Regions from separate parts of the Caniella muris genome, predicted to be linked through region 1. Evidence: predicted binding sites of a transcription regulator. Region 1 holds the regulator's gene; the other holds the start of a gene.

What was found. The regulator NrdR, encoded in region 1, represses ribonucleotide reductase genes. The targets are predictions, from matches to a motif close to AAACACNATATATNGTGTTT.
Region 2: nrdD (anaerobic ribonucleoside-triphosphate reductase) is a predicted target of NrdR. The motif match lies at 2,378-2,397, and genes of this name have one in related genera.

What each region holds. Positions count from the first base shown of each region.
Region 1 covers NZ_CALPCK010000001.1:361,842-372,162, forward strand. The annotation lists gene hflX (GTPase HflX) at 1-996, shown strand, start outside; gene NFR49_RS01590 (heparan-alpha-glucosaminide N-acetyltransferase) at 993-1,712, opposite strand; gene lexA (transcriptional repressor LexA) at 1,757-2,425, opposite strand; gene nrdR (transcriptional regulator NrdR) at 2,662-3,114, shown strand; gene dut (dUTP diphosphatase) at 3,107-3,556, shown strand; gene NFR49_RS01610 (NCS2 family permease) at 3,627-4,979, shown strand; gene NFR49_RS01615 (uracil-xanthine permease family protein) at 5,059-6,342, shown strand; gene NFR49_RS01620 (NAD(P)/FAD-dependent oxidoreductase) at 6,502-7,440, shown strand; gene NFR49_RS01625 (ClC family H(+)/Cl(-) exchange transporter) at 7,485-9,107, shown strand; gene NFR49_RS01630 (FAD-dependent oxidoreductase) at 9,104-10,321, opposite strand, start outside.
Region 2 covers NZ_CALPCK010000001.1:593,938-604,258, forward strand. The annotation lists gene nrdD (anaerobic ribonucleoside-triphosphate reductase) at 1-2,177, opposite strand, end outside; gene trpS (tryptophan--tRNA ligase) at 2,660-3,709, shown strand; gene NFR49_RS02710 (YfcC family protein) at 3,868-5,448, opposite strand; gene NFR49_RS02715 (aminotransferase class I/II-fold pyridoxal phosphate-dependent enzyme) at 5,939-7,069, opposite strand; gene NFR49_RS02720 (basic amino acid/polyamine antiporter) at 7,203-8,663, opposite strand; gene argF (ornithine carbamoyltransferase) at 8,847-9,842, opposite strand; gene arcA (arginine deiminase) at 9,969-10,321, opposite strand, start outside.

The DNA of each region.
Region 1 (10,321 bases):
GAACCCGTGAAGGTCATCGACCGCACGGCGCTCATCCTCGACATCTTCGGCAGCCACGCCCAGACCCGGGAGGGCAGGCTCCAGGTCCAGCTGGCGCAGCTCAAGTACGTGCTCCCTCGCCTGCGCGGCATGTGGAGCCACCTCATGGGCGAGCAGACCCGCGGAGGCATCGGCAGCCGGTTCGGCCAGGGCGAGTCGCAGCTCGAGGTCGACCGGCGGCTCATCCGCGACCGCATCTCCCACCTCCGCGGCGAGATCGAGCGGGTGGCCTCGCGCCGCAGGACCCAGTCCAAGGCCCGCTGGGACTCGGGCATCTACCGCGTCTCCCTCGCCGGCTACACCAACGCCGGCAAGTCGACGCTCCTGAACGCCCTCACGGACTCCGACGTCTACGCCAAGGACGAGCTCTTCGCCACGCTGGACCCCACCACCCGCTCCCTCGACCTCGCCGAGGGCCGCAGGATCACCCTCACCGACACCGTCGGCTTCATCCAAAAGCTTCCCACCACGCTCGTGGAGTCGTTCAGGTCGACCCTGGCCGAGGTGTCCGGCGCCGACCTCGTGGTGCTCGTCGTGGACGCCTCCGACCCCGACTGGAGGGCCCAGGAGGAGGCCGTGAGAAGGACGCTCGACGAGATAGGCGCAGGCGACAAGGAGACACTCCTCTGCCTCAACAAGGCGGACCTGCTGGACCCTGCGGACCGCGAGGCCCTGCGCCTGGCCTTCCCCGACGCCGTCATGGTGTCGGCCAAGGAGGAGACGGGCCTGGGCGCGCTCCTGCACGCCGTGGCGACCAAGGCCTCCGAGGGCGACGTCACCGTGACGGCGCTCGTGCCCTACGACAAGGGTCTGCTCATGAAGATGGTGCACGAGCGCGGGCAGGTGGTCCGCGAGACCTACGTGGACGGCGGCCTGCTCGTCACGGCCAAGGTCCCCCCGCGCCTGGCGGGATCGCTGGAGCCCTACCGGGCCGACGACCCGGCCCAGGACGCCTAGACGCCGAGGAGCGCGAGGACGGCGAGCAGCAGGGGCTGGTGCGCCACGTAGATGGGGAGGGCGTGGCGCCCCACCCACTCGAGGGGGGCGCACCGCGCCGCGAGGAGCCGTCGCGGGTACCCGCGCGGCGCGAACCAGCGCCCCACGGCCACGCCCACGCCGTACATGAGGGCGAAGGGCACGAGGGGGTAGTAGTCTCCCGACACGAACCCCGGCGAAGGCAGGCCGAGCCACGCGAGGCCCGGGTGGGCGTACCAGCCGGCGGGGAGCGCCACCTCCCATGGGCCGACGCCCAGCTCCCGCGAGGGGACGCCGAGGGTCAGCAGGAAGAGCGCGAGGAGCGCCGCGGCGCACGGGAGCCCACGCGGCTCCAGGTGGGCGTGCTCGAGCAGGGCGTCCACGAGCGTGGCGGCGCCTATGCAGAATATGATGCCGAAGCTGACGGGGTCGTCCACGGCCGCCAGGGACGTGGCCGCGAAGATGGCGAGCGCCACGGCGAGGTAGCGCAGCGAGCGCGTGAGGTTGTCGTGGGAGAAGCTGCACATCCACCCCGACACGAGGAGGAACGTCCAGCTGATGGACGCCCGCCAGACGTCCTGCAGCGGCGGCGCGAACCACGCGACGTCGACCCCCTCGATGAAGACGAGGTCGTAGCAGAGATGGAAGAGCACCATCGACACGACGGAGAAGCCGCGCACGGCGTCGAAGAGCCGCACGCGACCGACGGGGTGCTCCCAGGGGCCGGCAGGGGAGGGCGCGGTCACGAGATGGTGCGGAGGAGCGCGGTCACCCGGCCGAGGATGCGGGGGTTCTCCACGTAGATGGGCTCCATGGCGTCGTTCTCCGGCTGGAGCCTGCAGCGGTCCCTCTCGCGGTAGAACGTCTTGACCGTGGCGCCGTCGCCCACGAGGGCCACGACGATCTCGCCGTTCACGGCGTCCGAGGTCTCACGCACCACGAGGTAGTCGCCGTCGAAGATGCCGGCGTTGATCATGGAGTCGCCCTTGACGCGGAGCATGAAGGAGCAGTTGTCGCCCACGATGCCCGTGGGGAGCGTGAAGCTCTCCTCGACGTTCTGCTCGGCCAGGATGGGGACGCCCGCCGCGACGCGGCCCACCAGGGGGAGGCGGAGCGTGGAGGAGTCCATGTCGATGTCCACCTGGGCGAGCGTGGCGCCGCCGTCCTCCACCGCCTGGCGCGACGGCCCGTGGCAGTCCACGAGCTCGATGGTGCGCGACTTGTTGGCGGTCCTCCGGATGAGGCCCTTCTGCTCGAGCGTCTGGAGGTGCATGTGGACCGTGCTCGGCGACTTGAGGCCCACGGCGTCGCCGATCTCGCGGACCGAGGGCGGGTAGCCGTGGTCGTGGCAGTACTCCACGAGGTAGTCGTAGATCATCTGCACACGGTGGCTGAGCTTGGGACGGGTCATGGGACCTCCGACGGTCGGTACGGTCGTGGCCACCATCATAGCAAACGGACGTTCGGTCAAAAACATCTGTTCGGGGAACGGCGATGCCCCTCCTTTACAACGCCCCCGTCCTCATACACACTGTTACAGGCTCCTCTCCATGTGATGAGACCGTGGAGTGTCCATGGAGCCCGCGTGCTATCTTTCGGTGGCCGGGTACCGCCGTGCGGTCGCCCCCGCGGCAAGGAAGGGATGCCATGCACTGCCCAACATGCGGCTGCGACGAGTCCAAGGTCGTCGACTCCAGGCCCTCGGAGAGCAACGAGGCCATCAGGAGGCGACGCGAGTGCGTGCGGTGCGGCACCCGTTTCACCACCTACGAGCGCCGCGAGGAGCTCCCCCTCGTGGTCGTCAAGCGTGACGGCCGTCGCGAGCCCTTCGACCGTCAGAAGGTCATGCGCGGCCTCGTGGCCGCCACCGTCAAGCGCGACCTCGACGTGGCCCAGCTCGACGCCCTCATCGACGGCGTCGAGAACGGCCTGCGCGACCGCGGCGTGTCCGAGGTGGCCAGCGGCGACCTCGGCGAGATGGTGCTCGTGAGGCTCCGCGACATCGACCGCGTCGCCTACGTGAGGTTCGCGTCGGTCTACCGCGACTTCAAGGACATCGATGAGTTCAGCGAGGAGCTTAGGAGGCTCGCCGATGAGTGACACCCCCGTCGTCGTCCCCATCAAGCGCATCGACCCCACGGTCGAGCTCCCGTCCTACGCCTACGAGGGCGACGCCGGGCTCGACCTCCGTTCCAACGAGGACGTCGTCCTTGCGCCCCTCGAGCGCAGGCTCGTCGGCACGGGGCTCGCCGTGGCCATCCCCGAGGGCTACGCCGGCTTCGTCCAGCCCCGCAGCGGCATGGCGCTCAAGCGCGGCCTCTCCATGGCCAACACGCCCGGCCTCATCGACTCCCACTACCGCGGGGAGCTCAAGGTCTGCGCGGTCAACCTCGACCCCGAGACCCCCATCTCCATCGAGCGCGGCGAGCGCATCGCCCAGCTCGTCATCCAGCGCGTGCCCACCGTGTCCCTCGTCGAGGTGGGGGAACTCGACGAGACGGACCGCGGGGCGGGCGGCTTCGGTTCCAGCGGCGCCTCCTAGGCACCTGGCACATAGGCCGGCGCCGTGAGGGAGCGGCCCGGTGAAGACGAGAGATCGAGAGGACAATCGCATGGAAAAATCCTTCGGGACGACCGGGGGACAGGGTGCCCTTGAGTCTTTCTTCCACATGGGGGAGAGAGGCTCGTCCGTAGGCACCGAGCTTCGGGCAGGCGTCACCACCTTCCTGGCCATGGCCTACATCATCGCCGTCAACCCGGCGCTGCTGTCGGCCGCCGGCATCCCCATGGGCGCCGGCGTCACGGCCACCTGCATCGGCGCGGGTGTCATGACCATCCTCATGGGCATCTTCGCCAACCGCCCCCTGGCCTGCGCGTCGGGCATGGGCATCAACGCCGTCGTCGCGTTCACGCTCACGGGCCTGTGCAACGGAGACTGGCACGCCGCCATGGCCGTCGTGTTCATCGAGGGCATCCTCATCCTCGCCCTCGTGCTCTGCGGCCTGCGCGAGGCCATCATGGACGCCATCCCCGCCTCGCTTCGCCACGCCATCGCAGCCGGCCTGGGCATCTTCATCGCCCTCATCGGCCTCATCAACGGCGCCATCGTCGTCAACGACGAGTCCACGCTCATCACCATGGGCGCCGTCACGGACCCCGCCTACATCGTGGGCATGATCGCCATCTTCTCCACCTTCGTGCTCTACTGCCTGAAGGTGCCGGGCGAGATCCTCATCGGCATCCTCATCGCCGTGGTCGCGGGCATCCCGCTGGGCGTCACCGCCATGCCCTCGGGCATAGTCTCGGCCCTGGACTTCTCCACCTTCGGCGCGCCCTTCATGGTCGACGAGCAGGGCGTCATGGGCATCGCCAAGGTGGTCATGAGCCCCGTGCTCCTCATGTTCGTGTTCTCCCTCATGATGAGCGACTTCTTCGACACCATGGGCACGGCCTTCGCCGTCGCCAAGCAGGGCGACTTCCTCACGAAGGACGGCAGGGTGGAGGACATCCGCCCGATCCTCCTGGTCGACTCCGCCGCCGCGGCGGCGGGCGGCCTCATGGGCGCCTCGTCCATCACCACGTTCGTGGAGTCCGCCTCCGGCGCCGCGGACGGCGGCCGCACCGGTCTCACCTCTGTGACCACCGGCGTGCTCTTCATCGTCGCGGCCTTCTTCTCGCCGCTCATCGCCGTCGTGAGCACCCCGGCCACCGCCGGCGCCCTCGTGCTCGTGGGCTACCTGATGATGGACCAGGTCAAGTTCATCGACTGGACCAGCAAGCTCGACGGCCTGCCCGCGTTCGTCACCGTCATCGGCATCCCGCTGACCTACTCCATCTCCACCGGCATCGGCCTCGGCTTCATCACCTACGTGGTGGTCTCCGTCGCCACCGGCAACGTCAAGAAGGTGAAGCCGCTCATGTGGGTGGCGGCTGCGGCCTTCCTGGTCTCGTTCCTCATCTCATAGCCCCGTCCGAACTCACAGGTCCGGATTCAAGCGGGTCCGGGAAGCACACCGGGCCCGCTTTTCTCACGAAAGGAGAGGTATGGCAAGGCAGAGAGAGGTGATCGGGGTCTCCGACCACGTGCCCGTGGCCCAGGCGATCCCCCTGGGCATCCAGCACATGATGTCGATGTTCGGCTCGACGGTGCTGGTCCCCATCCTCACCGGGCTCCACCCGAGCGTGGCCATCATGTGCTCGGGCATCGGCACGGTGTGCTACCTGCTCATGACCAAGAACAAGATCCCCAGCTACCTGGGCAGCTCGTTCGCGTTCATCAGCCCCATCGTGGCCGTGGGGGCCACCCAGGGCCTCGACGCGGCGCTCTCGGGCATCTTCTGCGCGGGCCTCGTGTTCCTGGCCGTGGCGGGCATCATCAAGCTCGCCGGCACCGCGTGGATCGACCGCATCCTCCCGCCGGTGCTCATCGCGTCCATCATCGTCGTGATCGGCATCGGCCTCTCGGCCACGGCCGTGAACATGGCGCTCAACTCCTCGGGTGACGGCTTCAACGCCGTCGGCACCCTCGTCGCCGGCGTGACGCTGTTCGCCGCCGTCGGCTTCTCGTCCATGAAGGGCCTCATCGGCACCATCCCGGTGCTCCTGGCCATCGTCGTGGGCTACGTCCTCGCCGCGCTCTTCGGCCTCGTCGACTTCGCCCCGGTCATGGACGCGGCCTGGGTGGGGCTGCCCAGCTTCCAGAACCACCCGGTGATCGACCCCGTGGCCATCGCCCTCATCGCGCCTGTGGCCCTCGTGGTGGTCATCGAGCACATCGGCCACCTGCTCGTGGTCTCCGAGGTCGTGGGCGAGGACTTCGTCCCCATGCTCCCGCGCTCCCTCGCCGGCGACGGCATCGCCACGTGCATCGCGGGCCTCATCGGCAGCCCCCCTGCCACCACCTACGCCGAGAACATCGGCGTCATGAGCGTGACCCGCGTCTACGCCACCCAGATCTTCTGGTACGCGGCCGGCTTCGCCTTCATCGTGGGCGGCTTCTGCCCCAAGCTCGAGGCCCTCATCATGAGCATCCCCACCCCCGTCATGGGCGGCGTGAGCCTCCTGCTCTTCGGCCTCATCGCCAGCAACGGCCTGCGCATGCTCGTGACCAACAACATCGACTTCGGCGAGAACCGCAACCTCATGATCGCCGCGGTCACCATCGTCCTCGGCGTGGGCATGGAGTGCGGCGGCTACTCCATCCCCGTGGGCGACTACACCATCCCCGGCATGGCCGCCAGCGCCATCGTGGGCATCCTGCTGAACCTCATCCTCCCCAAGGTCTCCGCGCAGGACAGCGCCGAGCCCGAGTACATCGAGGAGACCTAGGCGGCCCCGCGCCGTCCGCCCGTGCCGGAGGCCCGTCGTCCCGTCAGGGGGCGGCGGGCCTCCGGCCGTTCACACCGTGCGCAGGAGGGGAAAGGATCGGGCGCCGCCGGGTAGGTATCGGCAGAGAACACGACGCTTCCCAAGGGGAGGAGACGAACCATGGTCTATCACGACCTCACCGTGGTCGGCGGTGGCCCCGCCGGCCTCACCGCCGCCATCTACGCAAACCGTGCCGCCGTCGACGCCGTGACCGTCGAGTCCGGCAGCTGGGGCGGGCAGATCTCGCAGTCCGACCTCGTGGACAACTACCCCGGCATCGAGAACGTCTCTGGCTTCGACCTGGGCATCCGCATGCACGACCACGCCGAGCACCTGGGCGCCGCCTTCGCCCAGGACACCGTCCACGGCCTCGCCTACGACCCCGAGACGCAGCTGTTCCTCGTCGAGGGCGCGTCCGACACCTACCAGTCCCGCGCCGTGGTCCTCGCCACGGGCGGCACCCCGCGCCCCGCGGGCTTCGAGGGCGAGGAGGAGTTCCGCGGCCGCGGTGTCTCCTACTGCGCCACCTGCGACGGCATGTTCTACCGCGACAAGGTCACCTACGTCGTGGGCGGCGGCAACACCGCCTGCGAGGAGGCCGACTTCCTCTCGCGCATCTGCTCCAAGGTCGTCATGGTCGTGCGCAAGGACCACCTCCGCGCCCAGGCCTCCCTGGTCGAGCGCGTGGAGCTCAACCCCAAGGTCGAGATCCGCTACCGCTGCGCCATCGCAAAGCTCGAGGGCGACGGCCTGCCCGAGTCCATCACCCTGCGCGACACCGAGACCGGGGAGCTCGAGCGCGTGGAGCACGGCGCCGGCACGTTCGGCGTCTTCGTGTTCATCGGCACCGTGCCCGCCTCGAGGCTCGTCGAGGGGCTCGCCGAGCTCAACGGGAACGGCGAGGTCGTCACCGGCGCCGACATGTCCACCTCCACGCCGGGGCTCTTCGTTGCGGGCGACGTGCGCCAGACGCCCCTGCGCCAGGTCGTGACCGCGGCGGCCGACGGGGCCGTCGCCGCCAACAGCGCGGCCCTGTTCCTGGGCAACCTCGTCATCTAGTCCTAGACTGGGGAGGACAACCATCCCCGTCGAGGTCCTAACCCGTGAAGCAGATCAACCCCGTGGCGCTGCGGCTCTCCCGACGCCTCCAAGTGCATATGGTCGTCGGGGGCGCCGCGGTGGGTCTCGGCGCCGGGGTCGTCGTGGGCCTCTTCCGGCTCGCCCTCAACCTCGCGGACGGCACCATGCGCTCCGTCACCGCTGCGGCGACCGGGAACCCCCTGGCGGTCGCCGGGTGGGTCGCGGTCATGGCCGTCCTCTGGGCCGCCGTCACCGCCCTCGTGCGCTGGGCGCCCACGAGCTCGGGGTCCGGCATCCCCCAGATCGAGGCCGACGCCCTCGGGCGCCTGCAGATCCCCTGGGCGCGCACCATGGCGGCCAAGTTCTCCGAGGGTGTGCTCTGCGCCATGGGCGGCCTCTCCCTCGGGCGCGAGGGTCCCTCGGTCATGCTCGGCGGCCTCTGCGGCACCGCCGTGGCGCGCGCCGCCGGCTCCACGGAGGGGGAGCGCCGCCTCCTCGTCACCTGCGGCTCGGGAGCCGGCATGGCCGCGGCGTTCCAGGCCCCGCTCACCGGCGTCATGTTCGCCGTGGAGGAGGTCCACAAGTCGTTCTCGGCACCGCTCGTCATCGGCACGATGTCGTCCGCTGTGGCCGCCGTCTACGTCGTCAACCAGTTCCTCGGCACGGGCCCCCTCATCCCGATCGGCTTCGCCCGGGACCTCCCGCACGTCACCTACGGGATCGTGATGCTCCAGGGACTGTTCCTCGGGTTGCTCGGCGCCTGCCACAACCGCGGCATGTTCCTCGGCACCCGGCTCTACGGCCGCATCCGGAGGCACGCGCCGGGCACCCGGTACGCCGTGCCGTTCGCCCTGGCCGCCGTCGGGGCCTTCACGGTCCCCGAGCTCCTGGGCGGGGGCGACGCCATCCTCGGGCTCCTCAAGCACGTCTCGAGCCGGCCCACGCTGGCCATCGCGGGGCTGCTCCTGGGGAAGTACCTGCTCACCGACGCCTCGGCCAGCTCCGGCACCCCGGGCGGCACCCTCTACCCGCTCGTGGCCATGGGCGCGCTCGCAGGCGCCCTGTTCGGCCGCGGCGCCGTGGCCGTCTTCGCCATGGACCCGGCCTACGTCAACAACTTCATGCTCCTGGGGATCGCCGGGCTCTTCGCCGGCGTCATCCACGCCCCCGTGACCGGCTGCCTCCTCGTGTTCGAGCTCACCGGCAGCTTCTCGGCACTGCTGTCGCTCTCCCTCGTCTCCCTCGTGGCCTATGTGGTCGCCAACCTCACCAAGACCGAGGGCTACTACGAGCACCTGCTGCAGCCCCTGGTGGGGGCCCGCTGCGACTGCGGGTCCCCCGTGCACGGGAGGTCGGTGCTCACGGAGGCAGTCTGCGTGGCGTTCGGGTCCCCCGCCGAGGGGAGGCGCCTCGCCGACCTGCCGCTCCCGGCCGGCTGCGTGGCGGCCGTCGTCGAGCGCTGCGGGCGCCGGGTCGTGCCCACCGCCGACCTCACCCTGGAGGCGGCGGACCAGGTGCTCTTCGTCATGGACTCGGACCTCGCCCCCGAGCTCCACGACCGCATCCGCGACCTTCTCAGGGGCACGGGCGAGCCCGCGCCGCCCGACGCGGGGCCGACGGGGGGACCCGGCGGGGACGCGGGTTAGAAGGGGGAGCCCGCCTCGTCCATGGCGGCGCGCACGAGGTCGTGGGCACCGGTGCGGAGCCGTCCGGCAAGCGCCCCTCCGAGGGCGGCGGCACCGTCCGGGGAGAGCCCCTCCAAGGACGATACCGCCTGCGGCGCGCCGTCCTCGCCGCGGAAGCACAGGTCACGACCCTCTTGGCGCCGCGTCGCGGCACTCCTTGCCGCGGCGCCCCCGGCCGCGAGGCCGAACACCATGGCGGTGGCGCTCGCGATACCGCCGAGCCGGTCGACGGCGAAGACGGGGGCGACCTCGCCGGCCGCGTAGAGGCCCGGCACGCGGGTCCAGCCGTCGACGTCGCAGCGGACGCCGCCGTTGGAGGCCTGATGGAAGAGGGCCAGGGGCATGGGCTCGCCCCACGAGAGGCCGTGGGTCTCCTCGAGCCAGTCCATATAGGTGGCGACGAAGGGCTGGACCTCGCCCTCGGGGCGATCGACGACGGCCTCGCACGTCCCGCCGACGGCCGCGACCGACTCCTCCACGAGGCGGGAGACCCGCTGCCGCGAGTAGGGGCCGTGCCAGGAATGCGCCTCCAGGGCCTCCCGAGCCCGGGCGGGGGAGACCCCGGCGAGGTCGAAGACGTCCCTGCCGTCCTTGACGAGCCTCGTGAGGCCCCACACCTTCTCGTTGAAGACGGCGGGACGTCCCTTGGTCAGGATACCGGCCATGACCTGCCCGTATCCGAGGTTTCCGCAGGTAGCACCCTCGTCTGTGGCCATGACGAGACCGGTCCCGCGGGCAAGGGGGCTCGCGAGGGTGGGGGAGAGGGCCGCGGCGGCGCCGCCGGTGGCGAGCACGGTGGCCCCGGCGCGCACCACGAGCGGCGACGACTGCGGCCCGACGAGGGCCAGGACGCCGGCCACCGCGCCGTCCGCGGGGTCGTGGAGCAGGGAGACGACCTCCGCGTGGTGGGTGACGTCGACCTCAGCTTTACATAACTGGTTACGGAGCCCCTGGACCGAGGCGAGGGCGTGGAAACCGTGCCAGTCCTGGACCTCGGAGCCGAAGCACGGCACGTAGGCGCGGTCGTCCCCGTGGCCCGGCTCGACATCCTCGATGACGGCGCCCATGGCCCGGAACCGCTCCAGGGCCCCATGGAACCCGTTGCCGAGGGCGCGCACGTAGGCGTCCCGGGCCTTGGAGCCGCCGGGCCCCTGGACGGCGCGGACGAAGGCCTC
Region 2 (10,321 bases), 230 kb from region 1:
TTCCAGAACTGCGTGCCGATGTAGCCGCAGGTGCGCCGGGCGACGTTGAGGGTGGTCTGGTCGCGGTTGCCGCAATGCGGGCACTCCCACACGAGCTTGCCGTCGTCCTCCACGATCCTGACCTCCCCGTCGAACCCGCAGACCTGGCAGTAGTCGCTCTTGGTGTTGAGCTCGGCGTACATGATGTTGTCGTAGATGAAGCGCAGCACGCTCATGACCGCCTCGAGGTTGTCCTGCATGTCGGGGACCTCGACGTAGGAGATGGCGCCGCCCGGGGAGAGGCGCTGGAACTCGCTCTCGAAGCGCAGCTTGGTGAAGGCGTCGATCTGCTCGGTCACGTGCACGTGGTAGCTGTTGGTGATGTAGCCGTGGTCGGTGACGCCGGGGACGACGCCGAAGCGGCGCTGGAGGCACTTGGCGAACTTGTAGGTGGTGGACTCCAGGGGCGTGCCGTAGAGGGAGAAGTCGATGTCCGTGGCGGCCTTCCACTCGGCGCACTTGTCGTTCATGTGCTGCATGACGGCCAGGGCGAACGGCGTGGCCTCGGCGTCGGTGTGGCTGTGGCCGGTCATGTAGCGCACGCACTCGTAGAGGCCGGCGTAGCCGAGGCTGATGGTGGAGTAGCCGCCGAAGAGCAGCGGGTCGATGACCTCGCCCTTGGGCAGGCGGGCCAGGGCGCCGTACTGCCAGAGGATGGGCGCCGCGTCCGAGAGCGTGCCCTTGAGGCGGTTATGGCGGCACATGAGGGCGCGGTAGCAGAGCTCCAGGCGCTCGTCGAAGATGCGCCAGAACTCCTCCATGTCGCCGCCGCTGGAAAGGGCGACGTCCGGGAGGTTGATGGTGACCACGCCCTGGTTGAAGCGGCCGTAGTACTTGGGCCTGCCCGGCTCGTAGTTGCCGGCGTTGGCCACGTTGCCGTAGCCGTTGCCGGAGCGGTCGGGCGTGAGGAAGGAGCGGCAGCCCATGCAGGTGTAGACGTCGCCCTCGCCCTCGACCTCGCCGGCGGAGAGCTTGAGCTTGCGCATCATCTTCTCGGAGATGTAGTCGGGCACCATGCGCTTGGCGGTGCACTTGGCCGCGAGCTGGGTGAGGTAGTAGTACTTCTGGCCGGGCTCGAGGTTGTCCTCCTCCAGCACGTAGATGAGCTTGGGGAAGGCGGGGGTGACCCAGACGCCGGCCTCGTTCTTGACGCCCTCGTAGCGCTGGCGGAGGGTCTCCTCGATGATGAGGGCGAGGTCGTGCTTCTCCTGGGCGTCGCGGGCCTCGTTGAGGTACATGAAGACCGTGACGAAGGGCGCCTGGCCGTTGGTGGTCATGAGGGTGACCACCTGGTACTGGATGGTCTGGACGCCGCGGCGGATCTCGTCGAGGAGGCGCTCCTCGACGATGCGGCCCACCTGCTCCTCCTCGGGCTCGATGCCGAGCTCCTCGAGCTCGCGCACGAAGTCGCGGCGGATGCGCCGGCGCGAGACGTCCACGAAGGGCGCGAGGTGCGTGAGGGAGATGGACTGGCCGCCGTACTGGCTGGAGGCCACCTGGGCGATGATCTGGGTGGCGATGTTGCAGGCCGTGGAGAAGGAGTGCGGCTTCTCGATGAGGGTGCCGCTGATCACGGTGCCGTTCTGCAGCATGTCCTCGAGGTTGACGAGGTCGCAGTTGTGCATGTGCTGCGCGTAGTAGTCGGCGTCGTGGAAGTGGATGATGCCCTCGTCGTGGGCCTCCACCACCTCGCGCGGCAGCAGGATGCGGTTGGCGAGGTCCTTGGACACCTCGCCGGCCATGTAGTCGCGCTGCACGGAGTTGACCGTGGGGTTCTTGTTGGAGTTCTCCTGCTTGACGTCCTCGTTGTTGCACTCGATGAGCGAGAGGATGCGCTCGTCGGTGGTGTTGGAGGTGCGCTTGAGGCTCTGGACGTAGCGGTAGGTGATGTAGTTGCGGGCCACCGAGAAGGCGCCCTTGGCCATGATCTGGTCCTCCACCATGTCCTGGACCTCTTCCACCGTCACGGTGTGGCCACAGGCCTCGCACTCGGCCTCGACGGCGGTGGCGGCGTCGTCGATCTGGGCCTCGGTGAGCCGCACGGGCTCCGGGACGGTCACGTTGGCCCCCCGGATGGCGTTGACGATCTTTGCGACGTCGAAGGTCGCCTCGGACCCGTTGCGCTTGATGATCTTCATTGGGACTCTCCTTGGGCCGTGCGGGTTGACGGTGGACCACATCATCTTGTGGTTGAATTCGAGGTGTCGCCGCGGTCCCACGACCGCGGCGACACCTATGATACGGAGGCCCCGGCACGAGGAACAGACTTGACATCGGTCGTGTGTAGTGGTGTGCAAAAGTCCCCTGAACAACAATCCCTAGAAGTGTAGATACCAAAAACCACAATATGTGGTGTATGACAACCATAGGCCCATTGGAGGGACAATCAGGGGGTTCACGGGGCGCGCGTTTGGCCGAGAGCGAAACGCCCAGCTCCAGGGCCCTCCCCACGCCCCGTGGGGCAAAGCCGGGAACCCCGAGTAAGACACAAGATGTTGTGTCCCGTGGTGGGCGGCGGTCCCGCCGTGGCCGGACGGGCGCCCCCGCCGGGTCCGGCACCGGGTAGTATAAGGAGGTTGCAGACGCGCCCCGCCGCCGGGGCACAACCAAAGGAGGAACCATGGCAAACGAGGAGAGCTTCGCCGAGGCGCAGAGGCGGTCCGACGCCATGTGGAAATCCCTTGGAGAGGACGGTGGCGCCCACACCCTCCTCTCGGGCGACCGCCCCACGGGCCGCCTGCACCTGGGCCACTACTTCGGCACCGTGCGCGAGCGCGTTCGGCTCCAGGAGATGGGCGTCAACACCAACATCCTCATCGCCGACTACCAGGTGATCACGGACCGCGACACCACGGCCCACATCACCGAGTACGCCTACGACATGGTCCTCGACTACCTCGCCGTGGGGATCGACCCCGAGCGGGCCACGATCTTCTGCCACTCGGCCGTGCCGGCGCTCAACCAGCTCATGCTGCCGTTCCTCTCCCTCGTGAGCGAGAGCGAGCTCCTGCGCAACCCCACGGTCAAGGCCGAGCAGGAGGCCTCGGGCCACGCCCTCACCGGCCTGCTCCTCACCTACCCCGTGCACCAGGCCTGCGACATCCTGTTCTGCAAGGCCGACTGCGTCCCCGTGGGAAAGGACCAGCTCCCCCACATCGAGCTCACCCGCAACATCGCCCGGCGCTTCAACGAGCGCTACGGCAAGGTGTTCCCCATGCCCGTGGGCCTGCTGTCCGACACCCCGCTCCTCCCGGGCCTCGACGGCCGCAAGATGTCCAAGAGCTACGGCAACTCCATCGCCATCTCCATGACCGCCGAGGAGACCGCCAAGCTCATCCGCAAGTCCAAGACCGACTCGGAGCGCACCATCACCTTCGACCCGGAGAACCGCCCCGGCGTCTCGGCCCTCATCACCACGGCCTCCGTCATGACCGGCCGCGACCCGGAGGAGATCGCCGACTCCATCGGCGACGCCGGCGCCGGCGCCCTCAAGCGCTACGTCACCGAGGTCGTGGACGACTACATGGCCCCCATCCGCGAGCGCCGCGCCGCCTTCGCCGCCCAGCCCGGCCTCGTGCGCGAGATCCTCCACGAGGGCAACCGCCGCGCCAACGAGGTCGCCGACGAGACCCTCGCCCAGGTGCGCGAGGCCATGGGCATGGTCTACTAGGGACACCCCCGCCCCCTGCGGCCGCCGCCCTGCAGCTGCCGTCCCCGGTCGACCCCGTCGACACCCCGCGCCCCACGGAAAGGGCCCCGCCGCACACTCGGTGCGGCGGGGCCCTTCTTCGGACCTTCCGTGGTTGCGGGTCCCGATGGCGCCTTGCGCTAGGCGGGCACCACCATGCAGGCCACCGTCACGATGACGACGAGGACCACGAAGAGGATCACGAGCAGCTTGGTGGCGAACTTCAGCCAGGTGGAGTACTCCACGCGGGCCAGGGCCAGGCCGCCCATGATGGCGCCGCAGGTGGGCGTGAACAGGTTCACGAAGCCGTTGGCGCTGGAGTAGATCTGCACCATGACCTCGGGCGAGAAGCCCAGCTCCACAGCCAGCGGGCCCATGATGGGCATGGACACGGTGGCCATGCCGGAGCTCGACGGGATGAGGAAGGACAGGAGCACGTAGAGGATGAAGGACAGGGGCGCGAAGACGATGGCGCTCATGCCCTTGAGGCCGGCGGCGGCGGAGGCCAGGATCCAGTTGGAGAGGCCGGTGACGTCCATGAGGACGGAGACGCCGCGGGCGAGGGCGATGACGAGCACGACGCCCATCATGTCGCCGGCGCCGGCGATGAAGGTGTCCACGAGCTCGCGCTCGGAGAGACCGGCCACGATGCCGATGACGATGGCCATGATCAGGAACCAGGCCGTGGCCTCGGCGAAGTACCACTGGCCGAGGGGGGTGCCGGTGAGGAAGGCGGACCAGCCGAGGGAGGTGGTGGTCTCGGTGGTCACCGTGGCGTCGGGCTCGGTGTTGAACACGAGGTCGCCGTCGATGCCGCCGTCGCCCCAGGCGGCCACGATCTCCTCGCCGGTGATGGGGGCGGTGACCTCCTCGGAGGCGTAGCCGGCGTTGAAGGCGTCGACGTTGAGGTCCTCCCAGGGGATGAAGCCGATGATCATGACGACGAAGGTGACGGCGAAGAGCACCAGGACGGCCTTCTGGCGGCCGGTGATGGCCTTGGCCTCGGCCACGGCCTTGGCGGCGCTGCCGTACTCCTTCTCGGCGGCCTCGATCTCGTGGCCGGTGAGGATGGAGCGGCCGGTGTCGGCCTTGACCTTCTTGGCGTAGTTGTACACGAACACGATCGAGATGACGTCGGCCACGACCATGAGGATGAGGCCGAGGACGATGATGATCGTCTGGTCGACCGGGATGCCGATGGAGGTCAGGGTGGCGGAGGCGACGCCCGTGGCGAACGGGTTCACCGTGGAGCCGAGGACGCCGCAGCCGGCGCCGAGCAGCACCATGGCCGCGCCCACGAGCACGTCGGTGCCGGCGGCCATCATGGTGGCGGCCAGCAGGGCGTAGAAGCCCACGGACTCCTCGCAGAAGCCGTAGGTGGTGCCCATGATCGAGAAGATGACCATGAGGATGGGGATGAGCTTGAGCTCGTTGCCGCCCATGGCACGCACCAGGGTGGAGATGCCGGCGTTAAGGGCGCCGGAGCGCTCGACGATGGCGAGGAAGCCGCCGAGCACCATGACGAACAGGCAGACGTCGACGGCGTCGACGAAGCCCTCGGCCGGGGCCATCAGCACGTCGCCTAGGGTGGCGCCGGTGATGTCCGGAATCGCCATGGACATGGCGATGGAGATGAGGGCCACCACGATCAGGATGATGAAGAGGATCGTGTAAGAAGAGAGCATCTCCCGCTTCTTCTTAGGCTTTGTCATATCTGACATGCCTTGGGTCTCCTTTCCTCGTTGGAGGCGGACCCTCGTGGGACGCGCCCCGTCCGGGGCTCCCGAGAAGCCCCACTCCTAACGATTCGGGACCCATTTTATACATATGAATATTCCCTTAAGACCAAGAACAGAGAATCCGTGGCGCAGATGCCGTTTACTGGTACTTTAGTGCCGTTCGCGGAAACCAAGCTGTAATGCGCGGAGCTCCCCCCGTTATTGCAGTTAAACGGACCTCTAACATATATTTATGCGTATGGTTTATTGATTTCTCTATCTCCCGCCCCGGGACGCCGACCGCCCGGAATCACCGGCGGCCCCGTGCCGCCTTGTCATAAATTAATTATCCTATGCAGCATCCGCTAAATCTTATACGCCGCAATCGATGAATCGCACCTTCTGTGCAATATGCTGAAAAGAAGCTGGTGCCATATGCAGCCACACCGCCCCGGCCCCGGTGGCGGGGCGCACCGTGACGCGGGGCGCCGGGTCAGTCGAGCCCCTCGAGGGCCCGGCCGAGGAGGTCCAGGCCGCGCCCGAGCTCCCCCTCGGGGCAGCAGTAGCCGAGCCGCACCCCGCCCGGCATGTCGAAGCAGCCGCCGGGGACGAGCAGGAGGCCGTGACGGTCGAGGAGGTCCAGGCAGAACGTCTCGTCGTCGAGGCCGTCGGGGAGGTCGAGCGACAGGTAGGCCACGGGCACGCCGTCGGGGGCGCACCACGAGGCCCGGGGCGTGCGCCCCAGCCACTCCCCCACCGCCCGCGCCCGGGCCCGCACGATGGCGCGGTTGCGGGCCAGCACCTCGTCGGCGTGCTCGAGCACCAGGGTGGCCAGGAGGTCGTTGCCCACGCCCGCGCAGATGAGGGAGTAGTCGCGCAGGGCCCGGATGCGCGCGGCCACCTCCGGCGGCGCCACGACCCACCCTGCGCGGAGCCCCGGCGCCGAGAACGACTTCGAGAGCGAGTTGGTGACCACGGCCCGCTCGTAGACGTCCAGCATGGAGACGTAGCCACGGTCCTGGGCCACCGGCAGGTAGACCTCGTCGGAGAGCACGTAGGCGCCCACGGTGCGGGCGATGTCGGCCACGGCCTCGAGCTCCTCCCTGCCGAGGAGCGCGCCCGTGGGGTTGGCCGCGTTGTTGATGCAGATGAGCCTGGTCCCCGGCCTCACGAGGCGCTCGAGGGCCTCGACGGGCGCCGTCCAACGGGTGCCGTCGCACTCCAGGCGCCAGAGGTCCACCGTGGCGCCGAGGGCGCGGGGGATGTCCCGGAGCGGCTGGTAGGTGGGCCACTCGCACACCACGTGGTCGCCGGGCCCCACGAGGGAGACGACGGCGTCGCGGTTGGCGCCCGTGGCACCGTTCTCCTGGAGGACGAGGGAGGGGTCCATCTCGCGGCCGTAGAGCCGCGAGACGGCGGCCTTGAACGCCGGGGAGCCCTCGATCCAGCCGTAGTCCAGGCGGGCGTCCGCGAGGGCGGCGCCTATGCGCGCCCCTCCCTCGCCGTCGAGGGCGGCGAGCTCCCGGTAGCCCATGGCGGTGACGGACGACTGGGCGATGTCCACCGAGGCCCGCCGCTCATGGCGGTTGAGCCAGACCTCGTTGGCGATGGGCGTGACCTCCATGACGCACCCCCTCGGAACGCGTTTCGGGCCGACCGGCCGTGGGGCCAGTATACGGTGCCACGCCAAAGAGAGGGCGCCGGGCCCTGCGAGGGGGACCCGGCGCCCGGTCAGACGGCCTTGGGGGCCGTGGGGCCTAGAAGGCGATGAGGCCCATGGCCACGAGCACGACGGCCACGATGCCGGCGGCCACCACGAGGGCCATGACGCACTTCTCGGCCGGCGTGAACGCCTGCTCGCCGTGCTCCTTGCGACCGGCGATGTAGACGAAGATGCCGGGGATGTAGCCCACGCAGGTGAGCAGCAGGAACGTCCAGCCGTTGAGCAGCGTGCCCACCACGAGGAAGACCGTGGCGACAAGGCCGCAGACGGCCTGGCCGGTCTGCTTGGCGGCGAAGGAGACCTTCATGTTGAAGGCGGACGCCAGCGCCCACGTGACGACGATGGCCACGGTGCAGAGGGAGAACGCGAAGTTGTAGGCGTCCTCGGTGAAGATCAGTGTGACGAGGAACAGCTGGGTGCAGACGCCCACGACGACGAGCGAGAACTGCGGGGCACCCTTGGAGTTGAGCTCGCCCCACTTGGCCGGCAGGAGCCTGTGGCTGGCCATGAGCTGGGTGGTCTCGGCGGGCAGGATGGTGAACGACAGCCAGGAGCCGGCCACCGACACGATCATGGCGACGGTGATGAAGGCGCCGCCCCAACCGGGGGCCATGGAGTCGAACACGTAGATCATGGCCGGCTTGGGCAGGGCCGCGATCTCGTTGTAGGGCATGTAGCCGAACGGCAGCACCGAGACGCCGATGTAGATGACGAGCAGCGCGACGAGACCGATGACCGTGGCCCTGCCGGCGTCGGCCTTGGACTTGGCGCGGCTGGAGATGACCGAGGCGCCCTCGATGCCGATGAAGCACCAGAACATGATCATCATGCAGTTGACGATCTGGTCGGGGATCGTGCCAAGGTCGGTGGCGCCGGCCGCGCCCATGGCCGCCAGGTTGTCCTGGACGGTGCCCCAGAAGTCGGCGGTGAACACGCCGGCGTTGAACATGACGAGCGCGAACACGATGAACAGGCCGAGGGCCGCCACCTTGGCCACCATGACGATGGCGTTGATGAACGAGGCGCTCTCGACGCCGCGCATGACGAGGAACGTGATGCCCCAGAGGATGACGGAGGCGATCACGATGCAGGGCACGGTGTTGCCCGCCTCGAAGGGGGGATAGAAGTAGCCGACGGCGCTCATCATGATGGTGGCGAAGGCCACGTTGCCCAGCCACGCGGAGAGCCAGTAGCCCCAGCCCGACAGGAAGCCGGCGAACGGGCCGAAGCCCTCGGTGGCGTAGTCGAAGATGGAGTCGAGGTCGGGCCGGCGGTCGGCCAGGTTCTTGAGTGAGAGGGCCAGGCAGAGGAAGCCCACGCCCACGATCAGCCAGGCGACGAGCGCGGCGCCCGGCGAGGCCACCTGGGCGATCTGGCCGGTGAGCGCGAAGGCGCCCGACCCGATACAGGAGCTCACGACGATGCCGATGAGCCCGAACAGACCGATCTTACCCGGGCCCGACTGGGTGGCCGCGGGCGCTTGTCCTTCTGACAAGGGATCCCCCCTTCTCCGTGGGGTGCCGCCCCCGTTTCACATGGCTTTGGGGTATATGCCCGGACCTCGGTCCTTTGATTTCAAGTATATATACAGAGCAAGAATTAATGGTTGTTTCTTACGTACGAGAAAAGGGCCCCGGCGTCCGCCGGGGCCCTTCTGGCCGCTCGCTGGGAGGGGTCGTTACTTCAGGGTCGCGTACATGACGGCCTTGATGGTGTGCATGCGGTTCTCGGCCTCGTCGAAGACCTTGGACTGACGGGACTCGAAGACCTCGTCGGTGACCTCCATCTCCTTGATGCCGAACTTCTCGGCGACGTCCTCGCCGATGGTGGTCTTGGTGTCGTGGAAGGACGGCAGGCAGTGCATGAAGATGGCGTCCTTGTGGGCGAGGCCCATGAGCTCGCTGTTGACCTGGAAGGGCTTGAGCTCCTTGATGCGCTCGGCCCAGAGCTCGGCCGGCTCGCCCATGGACACCCAGATGTCGGTGTAGAGGACGTCGGCGTCGGTGGCGGCGGCCTTCGGGTCGTCGGTGAAGGTGATGGTGGCGCCGGTCTCGGTGGCGATCTTCTCGCAGGTGGCGATCAGCTCGTCGGTGGGACGCAGCTCCTTGGGGCCGCAGCCCACGAAATGCATGCCCATTTTGGCGCAGAGCACCATGAGGGAGTTGCCCATGTTGTTGCGGGTGTCGCCGAAGAAGACGAACTTCAGGCCCTTGACGCCCATGGGGAAGTTCTCCTCGATGGTGAGGAGGTCGGCGATCATCTGCGTGGGGTGGAACTCGTCGGTGAGGCCGTTCCACACCGGGACGCCGGCCTTCTCGGCCAGCTCCTCCACGAGCTCCTGGGAGAAGCCGCGGTACTCGATGCCGTCGTACATGCGGCCGAGGACGCGGGCGGTGTCCTCGATGGACTCCTTCTTGCCCATCTGGGAGCTGCCGGGATCGAGGTAGGTGACGCCCATGCCGAGGTCGTTGCCGGCCACCTCGAAGGAACAGCGGGTACGGGTGGAGGTCTTCTCGAAGAGCAGGACGATGTTCTTGCCGGCGAGGTACTTGTGGGGCACGCCGTTGCGCTTCATGTCCTTGAAGGTCTTGGACACGTCGACGAGGTACTGGATCTCCTCAGGGGTGTAGTCGAGGATCTTGGTAAAGCTGCGGCCGGCGATGTTGACACCCATCGTTACGGCTCCTTTCTGTCGTGCGCCCCCGATGGGGCGCGGCGTTTGACGCATCGGGATGACGCGGGCCCCAGGGCCCGCGTCGACCGGGGGCCGGACGCGCCGGCCCCCGGAGGAGGCTGAGGTTTAGAGGTCCTCGCGCCAGAACGGCATGCTCATGCAGCGGGGGCCGCCACGGCCGCGGGAGAGCTCGGCGCTCGGGATGACGAGCAGCTCCATGCCGGCCTTGTAGAGGATGTCGTTGGTGACGTTGTTGCGCTGGTAGACGCAGATGGTGCCGGGGCGCACGCAGAGCGTGTTGGAGCCGTCGTTCCACTGCTCGCGGGCGGCCGCGATGGGGTCGCCGCCACCGCAGGGGATCAGGGTGACCTGGTCGAGGCCCAGGATCTTGGCGAGGGTGTGCTCGAGGGTGTCGTTCATCTCCTCGATCTTGACCTCGTTCTCCTCCTTGCCCGGGGTGAGCTTGAACACCTGCAGGG